DNA from 3 places in the Streptomyces sp. NBC_01381 genome. Region 3 is predicted to be linked to each of the others. Evidence: riboswitches for the same ligand, from Rfam matches in the RefSeq annotation. Region 3 holds a riboswitch; each other region holds the start of a gene.
The links. Region 3 has a riboswitch for thiamine pyrophosphate ahead of thiO (glycine oxidase ThiO). Riboswitches for the same ligand answer to the same signal wherever they lie in the genome.

Region 1: it holds a riboswitch for thiamine pyrophosphate, as region 3 does, so the genes downstream of both, OG453_RS27225 (thiamine ABC transporter substrate binding subunit) here and thiO (glycine oxidase ThiO) in region 3, are expected to answer to the same signal.
Region 2: it holds a riboswitch for thiamine pyrophosphate, as region 3 does, so the genes downstream of both, thiC (phosphomethylpyrimidine synthase ThiC) here and thiO (glycine oxidase ThiO) in region 3, are expected to answer to the same signal.

The regions. Positions count from the first base shown of each region.
Region 1 is NZ_JAPEPI010000002.1:1,192,492-1,199,891, forward strand. It holds gene OG453_RS27200 (DUF262 domain-containing protein) at 444-1,490, shown strand; gene OG453_RS27205 (hypothetical protein) at 1,487-2,191, shown strand; gene OG453_RS27210 (LexA family transcriptional regulator) at 2,394-2,615, opposite strand; gene OG453_RS27215 (hypothetical protein) at 2,612-2,851, opposite strand; gene rlmN (23S rRNA (adenine(2503)-C(2))-methyltransferase RlmN) at 3,197-4,303, shown strand; TPP riboswitch at 4,343-4,460, shown strand; gene OG453_RS27225 (thiamine ABC transporter substrate binding subunit) at 4,544-5,632, shown strand; gene OG453_RS27230 (iron ABC transporter permease) at 5,608-7,296, shown strand; gene OG453_RS27235 (ABC transporter ATP-binding protein) at 7,296-7,400, shown strand, end outside.
Region 2 is NZ_JAPEPI010000001.1:826,006-833,405, reverse strand. It holds gene OG453_RS04000 (metallophosphoesterase) at 1-994, shown strand, start outside; gene OG453_RS03995 (hypothetical protein) at 1,177-2,055, shown strand; gene thiC (phosphomethylpyrimidine synthase ThiC) at 2,160-3,947, opposite strand; TPP riboswitch at 3,940-4,095, opposite strand; gene OG453_RS03985 (YibE/F family protein) at 4,167-5,609, shown strand; gene OG453_RS03980 (SsgA family sporulation/cell division regulator) at 5,738-6,181, opposite strand; gene OG453_RS03975 (IclR family transcriptional regulator) at 6,285-7,010, opposite strand; gene OG453_RS03970 (DUF5326 family protein) at 7,245-7,400, opposite strand, start outside.
Region 3 is NZ_JAPEPI010000001.1:3,001,265-3,008,664, forward strand. It holds gene OG453_RS14125 (sulfite oxidase-like oxidoreductase) at 1-116, shown strand, start outside; gene OG453_RS14130 (DUF4396 domain-containing protein) at 144-608, opposite strand; gene OG453_RS14135 (deoxyribonuclease IV) at 618-1,502, opposite strand; gene pknB (Stk1 family PASTA domain-containing Ser/Thr kinase) at 1,649-3,601, opposite strand; gene OG453_RS14145 (thiazole synthase) at 3,692-4,486, opposite strand; gene thiS (sulfur carrier protein ThiS) at 4,493-4,702, opposite strand; gene thiO (glycine oxidase ThiO) at 4,699-5,904, opposite strand; TPP riboswitch at 5,902-6,015, opposite strand; gene OG453_RS14160 (NAD(P)/FAD-dependent oxidoreductase) at 6,147-7,367, shown strand.

The DNA.
Region 1 (7,400 bases), on a different contig from region 3:
GCAGGTCAGGGCCAGGGAGGCGGTCAGGGAGTTCTCCCTGCCTCCCTGACCGCCGGGGGCGCGCCTCCCTCTATCCGGCGGTGGAAGCGGAACCCTCGCCGTCACGGTTCTTGAGGGCGCGGGTGAGGCGGTCGCGGCCGATGACCATGCGTCCGTCGGACTTGTAGGGCTTCCAGCAGCTCAACCGGGTGCAGAGGTTGAGAGCGGGACGCTCTTGGGAATCGTCGTGGCGCGGGTTTGGACGGCTTCAAACTCCGCCCCTACCGTGCAGACAGCCCCTGACCAGCTAGTTGGCCGGAGCCTGGGCGAGCACCGCCGCGGCGGTGCCGAGGGAAGCCGGTATCGCCGGATGGAAGGGGGACTCAGCGCACCCCTCAACTGCCTGCAGCACACGCGCTTCTGATGCGCTGCGAAGCTCTGCAGCTGTCTGATACAACGACAACATGCTGCTGGATGAAGCGGGACTGCTCGATGAACTTGACCGTCACAGGCGTTCTGTTGACACGGACTACTTTGACCTCTCCTTGCGCGAGCTGGTGCGGATGGTTTCTGAGCAGGAGATCAAGATCGCTCCCGCGTATCAACGCCAATTTCGGTGGGATGACGAAACGCAATCTGCACTAATTGAATCTTTCCTTCTAGGGCTGCCCGTTCCGGCGATTTTCGTTGCGACCAATCGCGATGCTACTTGGGATGTCGTAGATGGCCTTCAGCGCATCTGTACGATTCTCCGATTTATGGGTGTGGACGCGCCTGAATCCGAAAATTTTCGGTTCAGCGCTGCGCCTCTACGCTTGAAGTCGCTCAAGACGCTAGCCGGTTTCGGTGATTTGACCTACGAGGAGCTTCCTAGGCCAATTCGGATGACTCTTGATCGGAGATTTTTGCGGGTTCAGGTGTTGAGTGATAAATCTGAACCCGAAGTTCGTTTTGAGCTTTTTCGGCGGCTTAACGCTGGAGCAGTGGCACTTACGCCTCAAGAGATTCGTAGCTGTATTTTCCGAGGTCCATTTCATGAGCTTCTCGAAGACCTGTCGCAGAGTAGGCAATTCAAGTCCCTTCTGAAGCTGCAAAAATTGAACCAAACGAACGGCACTGCAGAAGAGTTGGTGCTCAAATTCTTCGCATACCTAGACCGTTCCTCTGTATTCGATGGAAAGGTCACAAACTTCCTTAACGGCTATATGCGCGATAGAGCTTCAGATACTGACCTGGCGGCAGATCGGGAAATTTTTGAAAAATCGGTAGACTTTCTATCCTCCATTATTAACGGGCCATTTTTGAGGGGAAAGCTTTCGATTACGCCACTGAATCAATTTGAAGCTGTATTGGTGGGAGTAGGCAGCCTCTTCCGTAAGGGGATTGAACCGGTCGAACCTCCTGCGGGATGGCTAAATGACGAGAAGCTTGTCGATTTTAGTACCGGCGCCACGAATACTCGCACAATGCTTGTTAATAGAATTAGTCGTGCTGAAGAGTTGATGACGTGACGTCGTACGGTGCAGTCGAGAACATTTTCTCGGAAGCCGTGGAGCGACTCTCCCGTGAACGGCGGCGCCTGCATCATCTATCTACCCAAATCGAGCCACAGGCTTTTGATCGAGACGGGTTCTTGGCTATGGGGAGGGCGCTATCATATGTCGTCATGGGCGGAGTGCTTGAGTGCTTTATGCGGGACCTTCCGAGGGCCTTGGCTACCGATGTTGCTGCGTTGAGAATCCCGCGAAATAGCCTTCCCTTGGGTCTGATTGCCGCATTGGAGGCGCCAGCCTTCCGTAAATGTGGTGAAGGTACGATAGGTGCTCTGCTCGCCCGCACTTCAATTCTTCAGGGGGCGGTTGCGCATTCTACGGATGTGCGGCTCGTTGAGGATTTCAGTGATTCGCTACGGCTCGCTGATGGCTCAACGGTCGGTCAGAAGAACTTTGAGGTGTTGTGGGCCTTGCTGGATCTGCCAGGGGACTGGCGAAATTCCCCGAATGACGTTTTTCTTCTGAGGGAAATCAAGGATAAACGCAACGATGTTGCGCATTGGGAGGCGGATCCAGTGGATGTTGGGCGCAGTAAGCGTCCGACATCTCTAATCGAGATGGTGGATCAACTGATCGCCTTGCTTGATCACGCGCTTTTGCACATCTGCTATTGGTTTGAAGAGCGAATGCCCTTGCAGATCAAAACTAGTGGTCCTTAGCTCAGGTCGTGCCTACTTGGCTCTTCCTGGGGCGGAGGAGAGGGGCCGGGGGGGGGGCTCGCTGAGGCAGCCACACCACCTCCCCTCTGGGTGACTGGCAGTGGTGCGGCGCAAGTTGGACGGCCAGCCGCCCCCCGATAGCCGAGGGTTCGATTCCAGTGAGGGCTCTGCTCGCATCGTCCCGTGCTGGCGATGTTCTCGGTCATAGTCCGCAGTGCGGGCAGCGCTTGCTCGTCCGGCCACGCGTCTCGACCTGTACGCCCCGCTCCCGCATGCGACGTAGGTGATAGGCGACGGACGAGGTGCTTGAGAGCCCGACCCGGTCGCTGATTTCCCGAACCGTGCGGCTCTCGCCGTACTCGGCGACCCGCTCCCGGATGCAGCGCAGGATGCACTCTTGCTGTTCGGTGAGGCGCTCGCTCATGACGTGTGCACCTCTGAACGTGCGGAGGCGAGGCGGCGCAGCTCGACGCGGGCTGCTGGCGACCTGCCTGCTTCTGTGGACCAGAACGGGTGCCACATCAGGTGAGTGGAGAGCTGTTGTAGAACACGGCGCAGCATCGCGGGGTGGGCCGGTTGAGGATCTGCGAGCGCCTCGTGCGTGCAGGTCCAGGCCGTCTGGAGCTGGATCAGGTCGTTGGGGAAGGGGGCCGACGCCATGACAAAGATTAGGTCATGTGTTCGAATATCTCTGCAAGTGGGCTGCGCGTCGAGGTGCTGAGCCGTGATGCGTCATCTAGCAGTGCCCTTCTGACCTGCGTTGAGACACTTGAGTCGCGGCGTACAGCAATACGGGCCCAGCTCTCGGCGTACCTCTGAGGGCCGTGGCGGCATGAGGTCCGGGCAGGGTGCATGGGCTTCTTCTCGCACGTCAGCTGGGGGACCGCCGGGCCGTCTGTGGGCCGTCCAAGGGGGGCCCACGGCGACCAGTGGTGACCAACGACGACCACCACCGATAGGCGGTGACCTGGCCGGGCCCCAACCGTCTGCGACACTGGAATCACCATGCCTGTACCCGGAGAACTCACCTTCGTCGCGCCCCGCGGAGCCAAGAAGCCGCCGCGGCATCTCGCCGACCTCACGCCCGCCGAGCGCAAGGAAGCCGTCGCCGCCGCCGGCGAGAAACCGTTTCGCGCCAAGCAGCTCTCGCAGCACTACTTCGCGCGGTACGCGCACGACCCGGAGCAGTGGACCGACATTCCCGCCGGGTCCCGCGGCAAGCTCCAGGAGGCGCTGCTTCCCGAGCTGATGTCCGTGGTGCGGCACATCAGCTGTGACGACGACACCACCCGTAAGACGCTGTGGCGGCTCTTCGACGGGACGCTCGTCGAGTCCGTGCTCATGCGCTATCCGGACCGGGTGACGATGTGCATCTCGTCGCAGGCCGGGTGCGGGATGAACTGCCCGTTCTGTGCGACGGGGCAGGCCGGTCTCGACCGGAATCTGTCGACCGCCGAGATCGTGCACCAGATCGTGGACGGGATGCGTGCGCTGCGGGACGGGGAGATCCCCGGTGGGCCCGCGCGGCTGAGCAACATCGTCTTCATGGGGATGGGCGAGCCGCTCGCCAACTACAACCGGGTGATCGGGGCGATCCGCAGGCTGACCGATCCCGAGCCGGACGGTGTCGGGCTCTCGCAGCGCGGCATCACCGTGTCGACCGTCGGGCTCGTGCCCGCCATCCACCGGTTCGCCGACGAGGGCTTCAAGTGCCGCCTCGCGATCTCCCTGCACGCGCCCGACGACGAGCTGCGCGACACCCTCGTACCCGTCAATACGCGGTGGAACGTGCGGGAGGTGCTGGATGCCGGCTGGGAGTACGCGGCCAAGTCCGGGCGCCGGCTTTCCATCGAGTACGCGCTGATCAGGGACATCAACGACCACGCGTGGCGCGGTGACCGGCTCGGGCGGCTGCTCAAGAACAAGCCCGTGCATGTGAACCTGATCCCGCTGAACCCGACGCCGGGCTCGAAGTGGACGGCATCGCGGCCGGAGGACGAGAAGGCCTTCGTGGACGCCATCGCCGCTCATGGGGTGCCTGTCACGGTTCGTGACACCCGTGGCCAGGAGATCGACGGGGCGTGCGGTCAGCTCGCCGCGTCGGAGCGTTAGGCTGGCCGAAACACAACTTCATAGCCGAAACACATCTTCATATTCCGACAGGGGAGCGCCACAGCGCTGAGAGTGCGGCAGCCAAGGACAGGTTGGCCGCAGACCCTCTGAACCTTGCCCGGGTCATTCCGGGTAGGAAGTTCGGACATCACTCAAGCTGTTGCGCCCTGCCCGCGGACCCTTCCGGTCCGTGGGCAGGGCCGCGTCTCTTCCTGGTCACCCCCAGGAGGATTGAATTCAGTGAGCACCACCAAGAAGGTCACGGTCACCGCCGTCGCGGTGACCCTCGGGATCGTCGCGCTCTCCGCTTGCGGCAGCTCCGACGGCAGCGGCGACAACGCCGCAGACTCCAAGAACGTCACGCTGGTCAGCCATGACTCCTTCGCCGTCTCCAAGGACGTACTGAAGGAGTTCGAGAAGCGGTCCGGCTACAAGGTCAGCGTTCTCAAGGACGGGGACGCAGGCGCCGCCGTGAACAAGGCGATCCTGTCCAAGGACAACCCGCAGGGCGATGTCTTCTTCGGCGTCGACAACACCCTGCTCTCGCGGGCGCTCGACAACGACCTCTTCCAGTCGTACGAGGCCAAGGGCTCGGACCAGATCGCCTCGCAGTTCCGCGTCGATCAGGACAAGCACCGGGTGACGCCCGTCGACAGCGGCGACATCTGCGTCAACTACGACAAGAAGTACTTCGCCGACAAGAAGCTGGCGCCGCCGAAGTCCTTCGACGATCTGGTCAAGCCCGCCTACAAGAACCTCCTCGTGACCGAGAACGCGTCGACCTCGTCGCCCGGGCTCGGCTTCCTGCTCGGCACCGCCGCCCAGTACGGCGACGACGGCTGGCAGGGCTACTGGAAGAAGCTCAAGGCCAACGGCGTCAAGGTCGTCGACGGCTGGGAGCAGGCCTACAGCGAGGAGTTCTCCGGCTCCACCGGCGGCAAGAAGGCCAAGGGCGACCGGCCGCTCGTCGTCTCCTACGCCTCGTCGCCGCCCGTCGAGGTGCTCTACGCCAAGCCGCAGCCCAAGGAGGCGCCGACCGGCGTCGCGACCGGCACCTGCTTCCGGCAGGTCGAGTACGCGGGTCTGCTCGGCAACGCCAAGAACGAGAAGGGCGGCAAGGCGCTGCTCGACTTCCTGATCAGCACCGAGTTCCAGCAGGACATGCCGCTGAACATGTTCGTGAACCCGGTGCGGGAGGGCGTCGAGCTGCCCGAGCTGTTCGTCAAGCACGGCGTGAAGGTCGACGAGCCGGAGACCATGGCCCCGAAGAAGATCGCCGACAACCGTGATCAGTGGGTCAAGTCGTGGACCTCGCTCGTACTGAAGTAAAGGCCCCCGCTCGTAAGGGGTTCACGCGCGGGAGCGCGGCTCGGCTCGGTCTCATGGCCGTGCCCGTCGCGTTCTTCGCGGTCTTCTTCGCCTATCCGGTCGCCGCGATCGTCGCGCGCGGCCTGAAGGTGGACGGGGAGTGGCAGTTCGGGCGGATCGCGGAGGTCATCGGGCAGTCCGACGTGCGGCACGTGCTGTGGTTCACCACCTGGCAGGCGCTCGCGTCGACCGCGCTCACGCTGCTCATCGCGCTCCCCGGCGCGTATGTCTTTGCGCGCTTCGAGTTCAGGGGCAAGCAGGTGCTGCGGGCCGCCGTCACGGTGCCGTTCGTGCTGCCGACGGTCGTCGTCGGGACCGCGTTCCTCGCCCTTGTCGGGCGCGGGGGGCTGTTCGACGAGATGTGGGGCCTGCGGCTCGACACGACGGTGTGGGCGATTCTGCTCGCGCACGTCTTCTTCAATTACGCCGTCGTCGTACGGACCGTCGGCGGGCTCTGGTCGCAGCTCGATCCGCGCCAGGAGGAGGCCGCGCGGATGCTCGGCGCCTCGCGCTGGAGGGCCTGGCGGACGGTGACGCTGCCCGCGCTCGGCCCCGCGGTCGCGGCGGCCGCGCTGATGGTCTTCCTGTTCACCTTCACTTCCTTCGGCGTCGTACAGATCCTCGGCGGCCCCGCGTACTCGACGCTCGAAGTCGAGATCTACCGGCAGACCGCCCAGCTCCTCGACCTGTCGACGGCCGCCGTCCTGACGATCGTGCAGTTCGTGGCGGTCGGCCTGATCCTCGCCGTGCACGCGTGGACCGTACGCAGGCGGGAGACCGTCCTGCAGTTGGTCGACGCCTCCACGGTCGCCCGGCGGCCGCGCGGCGTGGGGCAGTGGGCGTTGCTCGGCGGGGTCATGCTGACGATCGCCGTGCTGATCCTGCTGCCGCTCGGCGTGCTGATCGAGCGGTCGCTGAGCGGCCCCGACGGCTATGGCTTCACCTACTACCAGGAGCTGACATCGGCGGAGGGCGGCGCCTTCCTGGTCCCGCCGATCGACGCGGTCTGGAATTCCCTCCAGTACGCGCTCGCCGCCACCGCCATCGCCCTGGTGATCGGCGGTCTCGCCGCGGCGGCGCTCACCCGGAAGGCCGGTCGCCTGGTGCGCGGCTTCGACGCGCTGCTCATGCTGCCGCTCGGGGTGTCCGCGGTGACGGTCGGCTTCGGGTTCCTGATCACGCTGGACGAGCCGCCGCTCGACCTGCGCTCCACCTGGATCCTGGTGCCCCTTGCGCAGGCACTGGTCGGCGTGCCCTTCGTCGTACGCACCATGCTTCCCGTCCTGCGCGCGGTCGACGGACGGCTGCGCGAGGCGGCGGCCGTGCTCGGGGCGTCGCCGCTGCGGGCGTGGCGCGAGGTCGACCTGCCGATGGTGCGGCGGGCGCTGCTGATCGCGGCCGGGTTCGCCTTCGCGGTGTCCCTGGGTGAGTTCGGCGCGACCGTATTCATCGCGCGGCCGGACAATCCGACGCTGCCGGTCGCCGTGGCCCGGCTCCTCGGGCGGGCCGGGGAGCTCAACTACGGGCAGGCGATGGCCCTTTCGACGATCTTGATGGTGGTGTGCGCGGTGTCGCTGCTGCTGCTCGAACGGCTCCGTACCGACCGCACGACTGGGGAGTTCTGATGGGTGTGGCCACGGGAGCGGGTGCGGGTGCCGGTGTGGGGCTGCTGACGCTGGCGGATGCGACGGTGCGGTTCGGGGCGCGGGCCGTGCTCGACCGCGTCGAC
Region 2 (7,400 bases), 2.2 Mb from region 3:
CGACGGAAGTGCGGGGGGCGCGGCGGGTCCTGGCGACCCCGGGGAGGTTCCCGGGGTGCCGGACAACGGCTACACCCCCACCCAGCGCGACCTGCCCGTCATCAACCGCGGCGACACCGTGCAAGTGGAGGTGCAGGCCATGCCCGAGCCTCCACAGGCGCCGGCGTCCGACGAACACGGCCCGCTGTACGTCGTGGGCGATGTGCACGGCTATCTGGAGGAGCTGCTCGCGGCCCTCCAGGAGCAGGGCCTCATCGACGCCGACGGCGACTGGTCCGCGGGCAACGCGCGGCTGTGGTTCCTCGGCGACTTCACCGACCGCGGCCCCGACGGCATCGGCGTCATCGACCTCGTGATGCGCCTGTCCGCCCAGGCCGCCGCCGCCGGCGGCTACTGCAAGGCCCTGATGGGCAACCACGAGCTGCTCCTTCTCGGCGCAAAGCGGTTCGGGGACACCCCGGTCAACTCGGGCGCGGGCACGGCCACGTTCCAGGCCGCCTGGCTCCTCAACGGCGGCCAGAAGACCGACATGGAGCGCCTGGAGGACCACCACCTGCAGTGGATGGCCCGCCTGGACGCGATCGAGGCGGAGGACGGGCATCTCCTGATGCACTCCGACACCACCGCCTATCTGGATTACGGCGACTCGATCGAGGCCGTGAACGACACCGTCCGCGAGACACTCACGCGCAACGACGCGGACGAGTGCTGGGACCTCTTCCGGAAGTTCACCAAGCGCTTCGCCTTCCGCGACGAATCCGGCCCCGCGGCCGTACGCGAACTCCTCGACATGTACGGCGGCCACCGCATCGTCCACGGCCACAGCCCCATCCCGTATCTGCTGGGCGATGTCGGCTCCGAGGACGATTCGGACGGCGGCGGTCCCGTCATCGAGGGACCGCACATCTACGCAGGCGGACTGGCCATCGCCATGGACGGCGGAGTGACCATGGCCGGAAAGCTACTGGTCTGCCAACTCCCCTTGGATAGCTGAGCGTTCGCTGGGCAGGCGCTCCACTACAGGATCACGCTGGCCAGGGGGCCTATTTCTGGAAACCCCCTGTCACCGCGTGCCGTCACGGCTCTACCATCGGCTTATCCGTAGCAGGCTCCCCTCCGTTTCTGCCCGACGGCTCGTACCCATGCGAGCCACCAAGCCCTACGGAGCATCGGGGGATGCACATGAACAGCGCTCCACACCTGCTCAATGAGGACCGCCCCGAGTTCGAGCGGATCCTCGATGAGGCGCTGCGCACCGCACCGAACCGTCCGGATCTCGCCGCAGTGGGCGAGCGGCTCAATCCCGAGCAGCTGCGCACCATGGCACTGAACGCCAGTGCGCTGATCACTGCCGCTGCCACGACCGAGTACACGCACTATGTGAAGGTCCGCGAGAAACTGCGCGAAAGCGGATCTGCCGCACCATCGATACGGGAACGGAGCAGCCAGAGCGAGGCGGAAGCCGGCTCGGGCGGCCTCGGTCTCGCCACCACGATGGGGGAGGTCACCGCCGAGACAGGGGCGGGGGCGGGGGCGATCGCCGTCGTCGCGGTGCTCGCACCCGTGCTCGCCGGGGCGGCCGCCGCGATCTTCCTGCTCGTGGGCTACATCCTGAAGATGCTCAACCCCGAGCCCGCCTTCGCGGACACCCTGCTCACCGCGGGATGGCTGTTCGGCGCGCTCACCGCAGGGGGCATCCTGGTCGCTGCGATCGGCCTGCTCCTGACCGCTCTGCGCAATGGCTCGACCTCGCTCCAGGCCGGCTCGCACGGCGAACGGAACGAGGAGGTGGCCCGCGCCAGGGAAGCCTGGGGCGAGGCACTCCTGGAGCGCGGCGTCCTGCCGTTCCTGCGGGAGGCGCTCGCGGATCCGGGGGCTGCACAGGTGGCCCGTACGGCGTCGGCGGACCCGAGCAGCCGCATGCCTCAACTGGGCTACCACCGGCCCGGGTTCAGCAGCCCGGACGGCGGTCCCTCCGCGGGGCCGCGGCCGAGCTACTCGAGTCCGGACTTCTCAAGCCCCGACTTCGGCGGGCCCGACCACAAGCCGGAGTAGCGGGTAGCGAACGCGCACGGCTGTGGGTCCCCCAACGGCTGTTGGGAGACCCACAGATTCGCGCTGTCCGGAACCTCGTGGGCCGCTTCAGGGGCCTGCTCGGTTCAGTCCGCGATCGGCAGATAGACCCGGTTGCCCGCCGCGGCGAACTCCTTGGACTTCTGCTCCATGCCCGCCTCGATCTCGTCCTGCGCCAGGTCACCGCCGTGCTGGCGACGGATGTCCTGCGAGATCTTCATGCTGCAGAACTTCGGCCCGCACATCGAGCAGAAGTGCGCCGTCTTCGCGGGCTCGGCCGGCAGCGTCTCGTCGTGGAACTCCCGTGCGGTGACCGGGTCGAGAGCCAGGTTGAACTGGTCCTCCCAGCGGAACTCGAAGCGCGCGTCCGAGAGCGCATCGTCCCAGTCCTGCGCGCCCGGGTGCCCCTTGGCGAGGTCCGCCGCGTGCGCCGCGATCTTGTACGTGATGACGCCCGTCTTCACGTCGTCCCTGTTCGGCAGGCCCAGGTGCTCCTTGGGCGTGACGTAGCAGAGCATCGCCGTGCCCCACCAGCCGATCATCGCGGCGCCGATGCCGGAGGTGATGTGGTCGTAGGCGGGCGCGATGTCCGTGGTCAGCGGGCCGAGCGTGTAGAACGGCGCCTCCTCGCAGATCTCCTGCTGGAGGTCGATGTTCTCCTTGATCTTGTGCATCGGGACGTGACCGGGGCCCTCGATCATCGTCTGTACGTTGTGACGCTTGGCGATCGTGTTGAGTTCCCCGAGGGTCTTCAACTCGGCGAACTGCGCCTCGTCGTTGGCGTCCGCGATCGATCCGGGGCGCAGACCGTCGCCGAGCGAGTACGTCACGTCGTACGCCGCGAGGATCTCGCAGAGCTCCTCGAAGTTCTCGTAGAGGAAGCTCTCCTTGTGGTGCGCCAGGCACCAGGCGGCCATGATCGAGCCGCCGCGCGAGACGATGCCGGTCTTGCGGCGCGCGGTGAGCGGGACGTACGGAAGGCGCACACCCGCGTGCACCGTCATGTAGTCCACGCCCTGCTCGGCCTGCTCGATGACCGTGTCCTTGTAGATCTCCCAGGTCAGCGCCTCGGCCTGGCCGTCGACCTTCTCCAGGGCCTGGTAGAGCGGCACCGTGCCGATGGGGACGGGGGAGTTGCGCAGGACCCACTCGCGGGTGGTGTGGATGTTGCGGCCGGTGGACAGGTCCATGACCGTGTCGGCGCCCCACTTGGTGGCCCAGGTCATCTTGTCCACCTCCTCCTCGATGGAGGAGGTGACCGCGGAGTTGCCGATGTTGGCGTTCACCTTCACCAGGAACTTCTTGCCGATGATCATCGGCTCGATCTCCGGGTGGTTGACGTTGGCCGGGATCACCGCGCGGCCCGCGGCGACCTCCGCGCGCACGACCTCGGGGTCGAGGTTCTCGCGGATCCCGATGAACTCCATCTCGGGCGTGATCTCGCCGCGACGGGCATACGCGAGCTGCGTCACCGCCTGGCTCTGACGGCCGCGGCGCGGCTGGCGGGGGCGGCCGGGGAAGACCGCGTCGAGGTTCTTCAGCCCGCCGCGGGGCGAGGTGTGCTTGATGCCGTCGTCCTCGGGACGGGGCGGGCGGCCCACGTACTCCTCGGTGTCGCCGCGGGCGATGATCCAGTTCTCGCGGAGGGGTGCGAGACCCCTGCGGACGTCGGTGTCGATGGACTCGTCGGTGTACGGCCCCGAAGTGTCGTACAGGGTCACGGCCTTGCCATTGGTGAGGTGCACCTGGCGGACCGGCACGCGCAGATCGGGGCGTGAGCCCTCGACGTACGCCTTGTGCCAGCCGATGGACTTCCCGGCCTCGTCGCTCTGGTTCTGCGTCGAGGCAGGCGTGCGTGCGTCCGATGTGGTCATGAGACCTACTCCCTACGCCGGCATTACCCGGTAACAGGTTCGGCGGTCGACGCAGCGGATCCCGTACGGCACCGGCACCATTCGTGCCGTTTCGTACGGAGTTCAGCGCCCTCTCAGCCCGGTGCTCCGAGCTCCCGCGTTTGCAAAGGTGCCCCCACGCTAGCGTCATATCGGGCGTGCTGAACAGAGGGCCCCCTCCGTTCTTGCGATGATCGGGCAGTGACCACCACAGAGCCGCCGCCGCGCCCGCCGTCCGAGCCGCCGTCTCAGCCGCCCTTCTCGACCCCGCCCGGGGACGGGCACGGGCGGGGGGACGGAGGCGGCGACGGGGGCGGCCACGGACATGGGCACTCGCACAGCCACGGCCCGGCGGCGCCCGTCTCCAAGCATCTGCGCAAGGTCATCGCCGCGGTGCTGATTCCTTTCGCCACCGCGGTCGTCGTGGGCCTCGCCGTGCTCTGGCCCGGTGGTGCACCGGGCCATGAGCGCACCGGGGTCGGCTTCGACCGGCAGACCGAGTCGGCGACGGTGACCAAGGTGGAGGAGCTGCCCTGCAAGGACGTGAACGCCTCGCAGCCGCCGCCCACCGGGGACACCTCCACCGCCGAGGGCCAGACCGCGCAGTCACGCGCGGAGGGCATGTGCAAGAAAGCGACGGTCGAGGTGACCAGCGGCAAGGACAAGGGCCGCACCTTCACCGAGATCGTCCAGCCGGACGCGCCCCGGCAGTTGAGTGAGGGCCAGCGGGTGGTGGTCGCCTATGAGCCCAAGGCCCCGGAGGCGCTGCAGTACTCGGTCACCGATGTGGACCGCACCGTCCCCATGGCGCTGCTCGCCGGGATCTTCGCCCTCGTCGTCGTCGTGGTGGGGCGGATGCGCGGTGTCATGGCCCTGGTGGCACTGGCGTTGAGCTTCCTCGTCCTGACCTTCTTCATCCTGCCCGCGATCTTGCAGGGCTCGAATCCGCTGGTGGTGGCGGTGGTCGGGGCCAGCGCCATCATGCTGATCGCGCTCTATCTGTGCCACGGGCTCACGGCCCGTACATCGGTCGCGGTCATCGGCACGCTGATCTCGCTCGTCCTCATCGCACTGCTCGGCTCGATCTTCATCGGCTGGGCCTCGCTGAGCGGCAACACGGACGACAACACGGGCCTGATTCACGGCCTTTACCCGGATATCGACATGAGCGGTCTGCTGCTCGCGGGCGTCATCATCGGCTCACTCGGTGTCCTCGACGACGTGACCGTCACGCAGACGTCCGCGGTCTGGGAACTGCACCAGGCCAACCCGACGATGGGCTGGCGCGGCCTCTACCGGGCGGGCATCCGCATCGGCCGCGACCACATCGCCTCGGTGGTCAACACCCTGGTCCTGGCGTACGCCGGCGCCGCGCTGCCGCTGCTCCTGCTCTTCTCGATCGCACAGAGCAGCGTGGGCACGGTGGCCAACAGCGAGCTGGTCGCCGAGGAGATCGTGCGCACCCTGATCGGCTCGATCGGCCTGGTCGCCTCGGTCCCGGTGACGACGGCACTGGCCGCCCTGGTCGTCTCGGCCGACCGCACCGGAGGCACCACCGCCGCGTCGGCCGCCCCGGCCCCCGCGGCTCCCGCAGCCGCCAAGCAGCGCCGCGTCGGAGGCGGTGGCCGACGCCGCAAGCGGTGAGGTGGCCCCGGGGGGAGCCGGAGGCCGGCCGCTAGCTAACGGGGAGCCGACGCCGAGCCCCCCCCCCCAGGCCAATGCCGCGAAATGCACCAACCTGCCATCCGGCTGTGCCCGTTGGCCCCCGGAGGTCAGCCCGCGCTCTGCTCCTCCGCGAGGATCCGGTCCAACGCCTCGTCCAGGTGCGTCTCGAAGTCGGCGAGCGCCCGCTCCTGCCCGAGCGGCACCAACTTGTCCGTACGGTCGAGGAATGCGAGCAGCGGCGGAATCCCCACCCGGAACAACGCCTGGTCACCGCCGACCTGAAGCCTGATGAGGACCTCTTCGAGCAGCTCGGGATCGGTGGGTGCGATGCGCACATCCCCGTCGCCGCACGCCCTGCCCACCCCGTCGATCAACAACTCCCGCCCGAACGCCCAGGTCACAGGAGCGTCGCCGGGCAGGTGGAAGGTCAGCCGGACGGCATAGGGATCTCCGGTCTCGTAGCGCAGCTCCACCGGGATGCGAAACGACAGCTCCTCGGAAACAAGGAAGCTCATCATGACCTCTGCCTGCACCGACTCGCGCTCTCGCATCGCCCGCCTACCCCGTCGCTAAACATCGACTGGCCAGGAACCAACTCCCTGACACCCATGGCATCTTGCTTAACGTACACATCAGATCACAAGGAGTGAGTTTTCAGATGCTGATAGAGAAGGCGAGTGCCCCTAGGAGCTTTCCGATCTCATTTTGCAACCGATCGGCTGCGGGCAGTAGCCGTTCGGCTTGATAGGAGGGAACGGAAATCGCCATCGTGGCGGCCGTGTTGCCCGCCGTGATCGGAATGGCGGCGCAGACCGTCCCCAGCGCGTACTCCTGCCGCTCCACCACGGGTTTCATCCGCCCCATCGCGTCCAGGCGGCGCAGGAAGCTCCGGTCGTCACGGACCGAGTACCGCGTGATCGACTGCACCGGATGGCGGTCGAGGTGGTCCTTGCGCTGCTCGTCGTCGAGTTGGCCGAGCAGGCACTGGCCGATCGCATGGGCATGACCGGTCTCGCGGAAGTCCGCCCACTCTTCGACGGCCGGAATCCCGGGCGTGTCCGCGACCGCCACGATCTCGATCTCGCCCTCGCGGTAGACGGCGAAATAGACCGGTACGCCGATGGCGTCGCGCCAGTGCGCCAAGGCCTCGCTGATCATGCCGCGACGATTCTGCTGCGCCCCGCTGGCACTCAGCCGCTCGGCGGCCTCGCCGAGCACGAACAGGCCCTTCTCCCGGCGCAGATAGCCTTCGTGCGTCAGCGTGCGCAGCAGGTGATAGGCCGTGGGAAGCGCGAGCCCCGACTCACGGGCCAACTGCTTGGCGGGTGCCCCGCCCTCATGCGCGGCGGCGGCCTCCAGCAGTCGCGTCGCCCGCTGCACGGAGCCGATGAGGGTCGGCGCGGCGGCAGTTGAAGGTGCGGCATCAACTGTGGCCAAGGTTCACTCCCGAAGCGCGTGGAATGTCTGCCCGTGCCCGCGATCACACGGGAGGAAGCGCATTGCGCCCGCGCGCGGGACGGACCCGGCGTCGGATTTCGGACTCTAACCGCTGGGCACCGGCCCGAGACCCCGTGCGGGGAAACTTCCCCCGCCCGAGGGAACTGTTGCGAGAAGTCACCAATCGCTGCGTGACGAGGCCGAGCCCGTTATGAACTTCCGTACGACGTAGATGAGTCCACCGACGAGCGCCACGAAAATCAGTGCCTTGAACAACAGGCCGACAACGAATCCGACAACGGTCGCTATCACGCTGCCGAACACGACCAGGGC
Region 3 (7,400 bases):
TGACGGCAGACCGCCGCGGCTTCTGGGAGGAGCGCGGCTATCACAACGTCGGCGATCCCTGGGCCGAGCAGCGGTACTCGTACCAGGAAGAGCCTGGGGACGGCCCCGAGCTCTAGTCCTGCGTACGCCGCTGATTTCGTTGGTCAGTGGTGGTACTGGTGGACCACCGCGTGGCCCTTGCCGCGGCCGATCATCCACTTGTTGACCGGAGTGGTGATCACGAACGCGGCGGCAAGCGCGATGGCGAGGATCCACCAGAACATCGGATCCGAGAGATGGGCGTCCATCGCTCCCGGCCAGAACGCGATCACGGCGTTGTCGATCAGCTCCATCACCGCGATGGACAGGGTGTCCGCGGCGAGCGCGACCCGGAACGCCGTCTTGAAATCGACCCCGGCCTTGAGAACGCCGCGCAGGGTCAGGGCGTAGCCGAAGAAGAAGGCCAGGATGATCGCGAGGATCATCGTCTCCATGTTGCCCCAGCCGAGCGCGGTGCCGATCACCATGCCGAGGACCTCGCCGATGGCACACCCGGTGAGGCAGTGCAGCGTCGCCCGGGCCGCCATGCGCCAGCTGACCTTGCCGATGCCGTGCGCGTGCTGCTGCATGAGAAGCCCTCAGCCGTCCCTGAGCTTCTTCAGCCGCGCCACGTCCGCCGCGTGCCCCTCCTTGCCGCCCGGTGTCTCGATGATCAGCGGTACGCCGTCGGTCGCGGGGTGGGCCATCAGCGCGCGGAACGGGTCCTCGCCGATGTGGCCGGTGCCGATGTTCTCGTGGCGGTCCTTGTGGGCGCCGACCACGTCCTTGGAGTCATTGGCGTGCACCAGCTTCAGCCGGCCATCGCCGACCGTGTCGACCAGGAGGTCGAGGGTCTGGTGCATGCCGCTCGGCCCGGTCAGGTCGTGGCCCGCCGCGAAGATGTGGCAGGTGTCCAGGCAGATCCCCAGCTTCGGGTGGGCGTCGAGTGCCTCGAAGTACGGGCCGAAGTCCCAGGTGCGGGAGCAGAGCGAGAAGCCCTGCCCGGCGGTCGATTCCAGGAGGAGATACGGATCGTCGTCGTGCGTCAGCTCGTCGAGCAGCGGCAGCATCCGGTCGCGCACCTGCTTCAGAGCGACGGAGCGGTCCCGGCCGCCGGTCGCGGAGCCGGTGTGCACGACGACGCCGAGCGCGCCGATCTCGCGGCCGCGGCGCAGCGAGTGGCGCAGGGACTCCACGGACTTCTCGACGGTCGCCTCGGTGTGCGAGCCGAAGTTGATGAGATAGGGCGCGTGGACGTACGCGGGAATCCGCTCGGCGGCACAGGCCGCGCGGAACTCCTCGTCCTGCTTCGGATTGCCGGGCGGCGTGGCCCAGCCGCGCGGATTGGCGACGAAGACCTGGACGGCCTCGGCGCCCATCTCACGGGCGTACGAGAGCCCTACGGAGGCGAGCCCGCCGGCCACGGGGACATGACCGCCGACGGGGTTGCGGGGTGCTGCGCTGGGGGACTTGTTGCTGCTCACAGGGTCCAGGGTGGCATGCGTGCGAGGCCGGTCCTGCGGCGGATCCCGACGGTGGCGCATCCTCGCGGGCCGGCGACAGCGCCCCTTCAGGGGCGCGGGGAACTGCGCGACCAGCCACAAACGACCCGCAGACGGGGCAGCGGCTGCTAACGGATCTCGATGGTGATGGTCGACCCCTTGGGGGCCTCCTCGCCGCCCTCCACGGACTGATCATTCACGGTGTCCCCGAAGAGGCCGAGCAGACCCTTGTCGTCCTCGACCTGGAAGCCCGCGTCCTCCAGCTCCTGCGTGGCCTCGTCGACCTTCATGCCCTCGACGTCCGGGACCTCGACCATCTGCGGGCCCTTGGAGATCTGCAGCGTGACCGTGTCACCCGCGGCGAGCCGCTTCTGGCCCTCCTTGGGGGACTGCGCGGCGACATCGCCCTTGTCCTCCTCGGAGTGGACCCGCGCCGTGGCGATCTTCACCTTGAGCCCGGCGTCCTCCAGCTCGGCGGTCGCGTCGGCCTCGGACTCGCCCGTCACGTCGGGGACGTCGATCGGGGAGCCCTTGCTGACGACGATGGCGATGGCGGAGCCCGCCTTGCGCTTGGTGCCCGTGCCCGGGTCCGTGCTGATCACGGAGCCCTTGCGGACGTCCTTGCTGAAGGCCCTTGTCGTCATGCCGGGCGCGAGCCCCGCGTCCTTGAGTTCCTTCTTCGCCGCGGCCAGCGGGGTGTCCTTGAGCTCAGGGACCTTGACGATCTCCGGGCCCAGCGAGACGGTCAGCGTCACGCCGTCGTTGCCCCGGATGCGCTCGCCCGCCTTGGGGTCGGTGGCCATGACCGTGCCCCGCTTGTCGGTGTCGCTGTACGCGCGCTTGACGTCCTTCACCTCGAGCCCGGCCTCGTCGAGCCGCTGCTTGGCCGCCGCCTCGGTCTTCGCCAGGAGCGGCGGGACGTTCGTGAACTGGCCGGAGTTGATGTACCAGACGCCCGCGCCGAGGCCGAGCGCCAGGAGCACGGCGGCGACGATCGCCAGGACCCCGCGGCGGGGGTTGGACCGCCCGCGTCCGCGGCCGGGGGCCTGCGGCGGGGCCGGCGGCGGTGTCGCCAGGATGCTGGTGCGGTTGAGCGGGTCCTGCTGCTGGTCATCGCCGTCCGCGGGGAGCGACAGCTGCACGGACCGCGCCGCGCGCGGAATCACGCTCGTACGGTCGTCGGCGTTGTCGTGCTCCGTGGTGCGCGCCTGCGGCGGCACCGCGTCCAGCTGCTCGAGGGAGAGCGCGGCCCGCGCCTCCCTGGCCTGCCCGAGGAGCGCCACCGCGTCGTGCGGACGGACGTCCGGGGTGCGGGCGGTGGCGGAGGCGACCAGTTCGTCGAGCTCCACGGGGAGCCCCGGGACGGCCGCCGACGGGGGCGGCACGTCCTCGTGGAGGTGCTGGTAGAGCACCTGGGCCGGAGATTCACCGGAGTGCGGCTTGGCGCCGGTCAGCATTTCGTAGAGCACGACACCGCACGCGTACACGTCGACACGGGTGTCGGCCGTGCCGTGCTCTATCTGCTCGGGCGCGAGATAGGAGACCGTCCCGAGGACCGTGCCGGTCGTGTTCGTGACGGTGTCCACCGCGCGCACGAGGCCGAAGTCGGCGACCTTGACCCGGCCGTCATCCCCTATGAGGACGTTCTCCGGCTTCATGTCGCGGTGCACGAACCCGGCGCGGTGCGCGGCGCCGAGCGCGGCGAGCACCGGCTCCAGGATGTCGAGCGCGGCCCGCGGCTGCAGGGCGCCGCGCTCGCGCAGGACGTCGCGCAGGGTGCACCCGGCGATGTACTCCATCGCCAGATAGACGTACGCACCGTCGGCGCCCTGGTCGTAGACCCCCACCACGTTCGGGTGCGAGAGCCGGGCGACCGACTTCGCCTCGCGGATGAAGCGGTCGACGAACGAGACGTCGGCGGCGAGCGTCGGGTGCATCACCTTGAGCGCGAGCACGCGGTCGAGGCGGGTGTCCACGGCCCGGTAGACCGTGGCCATCCCGCCTACCGCGATCCGTCCGTCCACGCGATAACGGCCGTCGAGCACCTGCCCGACGAGCGGGTCCTGAAGGGTCGTGTCCACGGAGGGAGTCTACGAGCCACCGCTGACACCGATGCCCGCGCGGGCGGCCCTGGGGCCCGACTGCAGCCGACCTGTAACAGGCGCAGCCGCTCAGAACGCCGGCCGCTCCGGATCCAGCCTGGCCAGGCCCTCCGCAGGAGAAGACGCCTCGGCGAAATGCCGCCGCGGAATCCGCCCCGCCCGGAAGGCCAGGCGCCCCGCGTCGACGCCGTGCCGCATGGCCTCCGCCATGAGCACCGGCTCCTGCGCCCGCGTCACGGCCGAGGCGAGCATCACACCCGCGCACCCCAGCTCCATCGCGAGCGCCGCGTCGGACGCCGTGCCCGCCCCCGCGTCCAGAATCACCGGCACGCGCGCGTGCTCGACGATCAGCTGGAAGTTGTGCGGGTTGCGGATCCCGAGCCCGGAGCCGATGGGCGACCCGAGCGGCATGATCGCCGCACAGCCCACGTCCTCCAGCTTCCGGGCGAGGACCGGGTCGTCGTTCGTGTAGGGAAGGACCGTGAAGCCGTCGTCGACCAGGGTCTCGGCGGCGTCGATGAGCTCGATCGGATCGGGGAGCAGGGTGCGCTCGTCCGCGATGACCTCCAGCTTCACCAGATCCGTGCCGAGCGCCTCGCGGGCGAGCCGGGCGGTCAGGACGGCCTCGCCCGCGGTGAAGCAGCCCGCCGTGTTCGGCAGGACCCGGATGCCGAGCCGGCCGAGCACGGAGAGCACCGAGCCCTGTACGCCCGGATCGAGGCGGCGCATCGCGACTGTGGTCAGCTCCGTTCCGGAGGCGACGAGGGACCGCTCGAGCACGTCGAGGCTGGGCGCACCGCCCGTACCCATGATCAGTCGTGAGGAGAGCGTGAGCCCGCCGATGACGAAAGGGTCGTCTGCCATGTCGGTTCAGCCTCCTTGGACGGCGGTGAGCACTTCGACGCGGTCGCCGTCGGCGAGCGCCGTGGTGGACCACCGCGCGCGCGGGACGACGGTTTCGTTGAGCGCCGCGGCGACGCCGGACGGGGCCGCGGTGAGCGTGGCGACCAGGGACTCGAGCGTGGTGCCCGCGGCCACCTCGCGGACTTCTCCGTTGACTGAGACGGCTGAGTGGGTCATGCGGGCTGCTCCATGAGGGACTGTGCCGAGGGGGCCGGTGCCGAGGGGGCCGTCGCGAACCGGCTGGGAGTGAACGCCCGTGCCTCGTCGGGCAGTTCACCGGTGACCAGGGCGTGCGCCATGACGTCGCCGGTGACGGGCGTCAGGAGTACGCCGTTGCGGTAGTGGCCGGTGGCCAGCTGGAGGCCGGGCAGGGCGGTGGGGCCGAGCATCGGCGCGTTGTCGGGGGAGCCGGGGCGCAGTCCCGCGCGGGTCTCGGTCAGCGGCAGTTCCGTGATGCCCGGTACGAGCTCGTGGGCGTCCCGAAGCAGCTCGTACACGCCGCCCGCGGTGACCGTCGTGTCCCAGCCGAGCTCCTCGCTGGTCGCGCCGACCACCAGCTCGCCGTTCTCGCGCGGCACCAGATAGACCTGGCTGCCCCGGACCACGGCGCGCACCGTACGGCTCAGGAACGGCGCGTAGCGCTCCGGCACCGTAAGCCGCAGCACTTGCCCCTTGACCGGGCGAACGGGCGGCAGAACCCCCTCAGGGACCCCTGTGAGGCGTCCGCTGAGGCTGCCCGCGGCCAGCACGGTCCGGCTGGCCTCCAGGGCGGCGCCGTCCGCGAGGACGACACCGGTGGCCCGGTCGCGTACGACCGTCAGGCGCTCAGCCCACGCCCGGTGGAAGACCACGCCGGCCCGCTCGCACGCCACCAGGAGCGCCGCTGCGAGCCTGCGCGGGTCGACCTGGTGGTCGCCGTCCACGCGGAGCCCGCCGCGCACACCGGGCGCGAGCATCGGTTCGAGGCGGCGGCACTCGCGCCCGCTCAGCCACTCCGATGCGAGCCCCGACTGGCGCTGAAGGGTGTGCAGTTCGCGCAGATGGGCGCGGTCGTCGGAGTCCAGCGCGACGGCGAGCGTGCCGCACGCGCGGTAGCCGAGATCGCGACCGCTCGCCTCCGTCAGTTCTTGCGCGAATTCCGGATAACGCTTCGCGGAGGCCAGATTCAGGCCGAGCAGCGTCTGCTCGCCGTAGTGCAGCTCGGTGACCGCGGCCAGCATGCCCGCGGCGACCTGCGCCGCGCCGCCGCCGGGCTCGGGGTCCACGACCGCCACGGACAGGCCGCGCTGCGCCGCCCGCCAGGCCGTGACCAGGCCGATGATGCCGCCCCCGACGACGAGGACGTCCGTCGTCGCATGGGGTGGTGTATGTGGATGCATGGGTGTCCAGCCCCTCCCTTCGCCGGCATGACCCGGATCAGGTTCGTACGGTCGGAGGCCGTCCCAGCCTCCCTCTCAGCCCGGTGCGTCCGGGCTCCCGCGAGTGCTCTGCACCGGCCACCCTAGCCCGTAGTGTCCGGTGGCAGTAGGGGGAGCTGTCCGGGTATGGGCGGTGACGGTGTGTCAGAGATCTCCTCGTCGCGCCCTGAAGTCGGCGTCCTGTGCCGCCCTACAGTGATCGGGTGAGCGAGCAGCAGAGGCAGGCAGAGCGCCAGGTCGTCATCGTCGGCGCGGGGATGGCCGGGGTGCAGACCGCCGTGGCCCTGCGCGATCAGGGGTTCACCGGTGCGGTCACCCTCATCGGGGCGGAACCCCATCAGCCGTACGACAGGCCGCCGCTGTCCAAGGCCGTGCTGCTCGGCAAGGCGGAGGGCTCCGCCTTCGACGTCGACTTCGAGGCGCTGGGCATCGAACTGAGCCTGGGCCACGAGGTCACGGGCGTGCGCCCCGCGGACCACGAACTGGACACCGAGCGGGGCCCGGTCCCGTACGACGTCCTCGTCATCGCCACCGGCGCCGAGCCGATCCTGCTGCCGGGCGCATCCGGAGTCCCCGGCGTGCATCTGCTGCGCACCCTGGACGACGCCGAACGGCTGCGCCCGGTGCTCGCCGAGCAGCACGACATCGTGGTCGTCGGGGCGGGCTGGATCGGCGCCGAGTTCGCCACCGCCGCGCGCGAGGCGGGCTGCGCGGTCACCGTGGTCGAGGCCGCCGAGCGGCCGCTCGCGGGGGCGCTGCCCGCCGAGGTCGCGGCGCCGATGACCGCCTGGTACGCGGACTCCGGGGCCGAACTGCGCACCCACGCGCGCGTGGAGCGCGTCGAGCCCGGCACCGTCTTCCTCGACGACGGCACCCGGCTGCCCGCCGGCGCGGTCGTCGTCGGCATCGGCGCCCGGCCCGCCACGCAGTGGCTCGCGGACTCCGGGATCGCCCTCGGCGCCCACCGGGAGGTCGTCGCCGACGATCACCTGAGGACCTCGGAACCGGACGTGTACGCGGTCGGGGACTGCTCCTCCTTCCCTTCGGGAAGGTACGGCGAGCGTCTCCTCGTCCACCACTGGGACAACGCCCTCCAGGGCCCGCGCACGGTCGCGGCCAACATCATCGGCGAGACCCCTTCGGCGTACGACCCGGTCCCGTACTTCTGGTCCGAGCAGTTCGGCCGCTTCGTCCAGTACGCGGGACACCACGGCTCCGCCGACGCACTGGTGTGGCGCGGCGACCCGGCGGGCGCGGCCTGGACGGTGTGCTGGCTGCGCGCGGGCGCCCTGGTGGCCGTCCTCGCGGTGGGGCGCCCCCGGGACCTCGCCCAGGGCCGCAAGCTGATCGAGAGCGGCGCACGGCTCGATCCGGCCAAGGCGGCGGATCCGTCGGTGCCGCTCAAGATGGCGGTCCTGGAGTAGCCGCGCCGGCCGTGCCGCCCTCTGTCAGTCGCC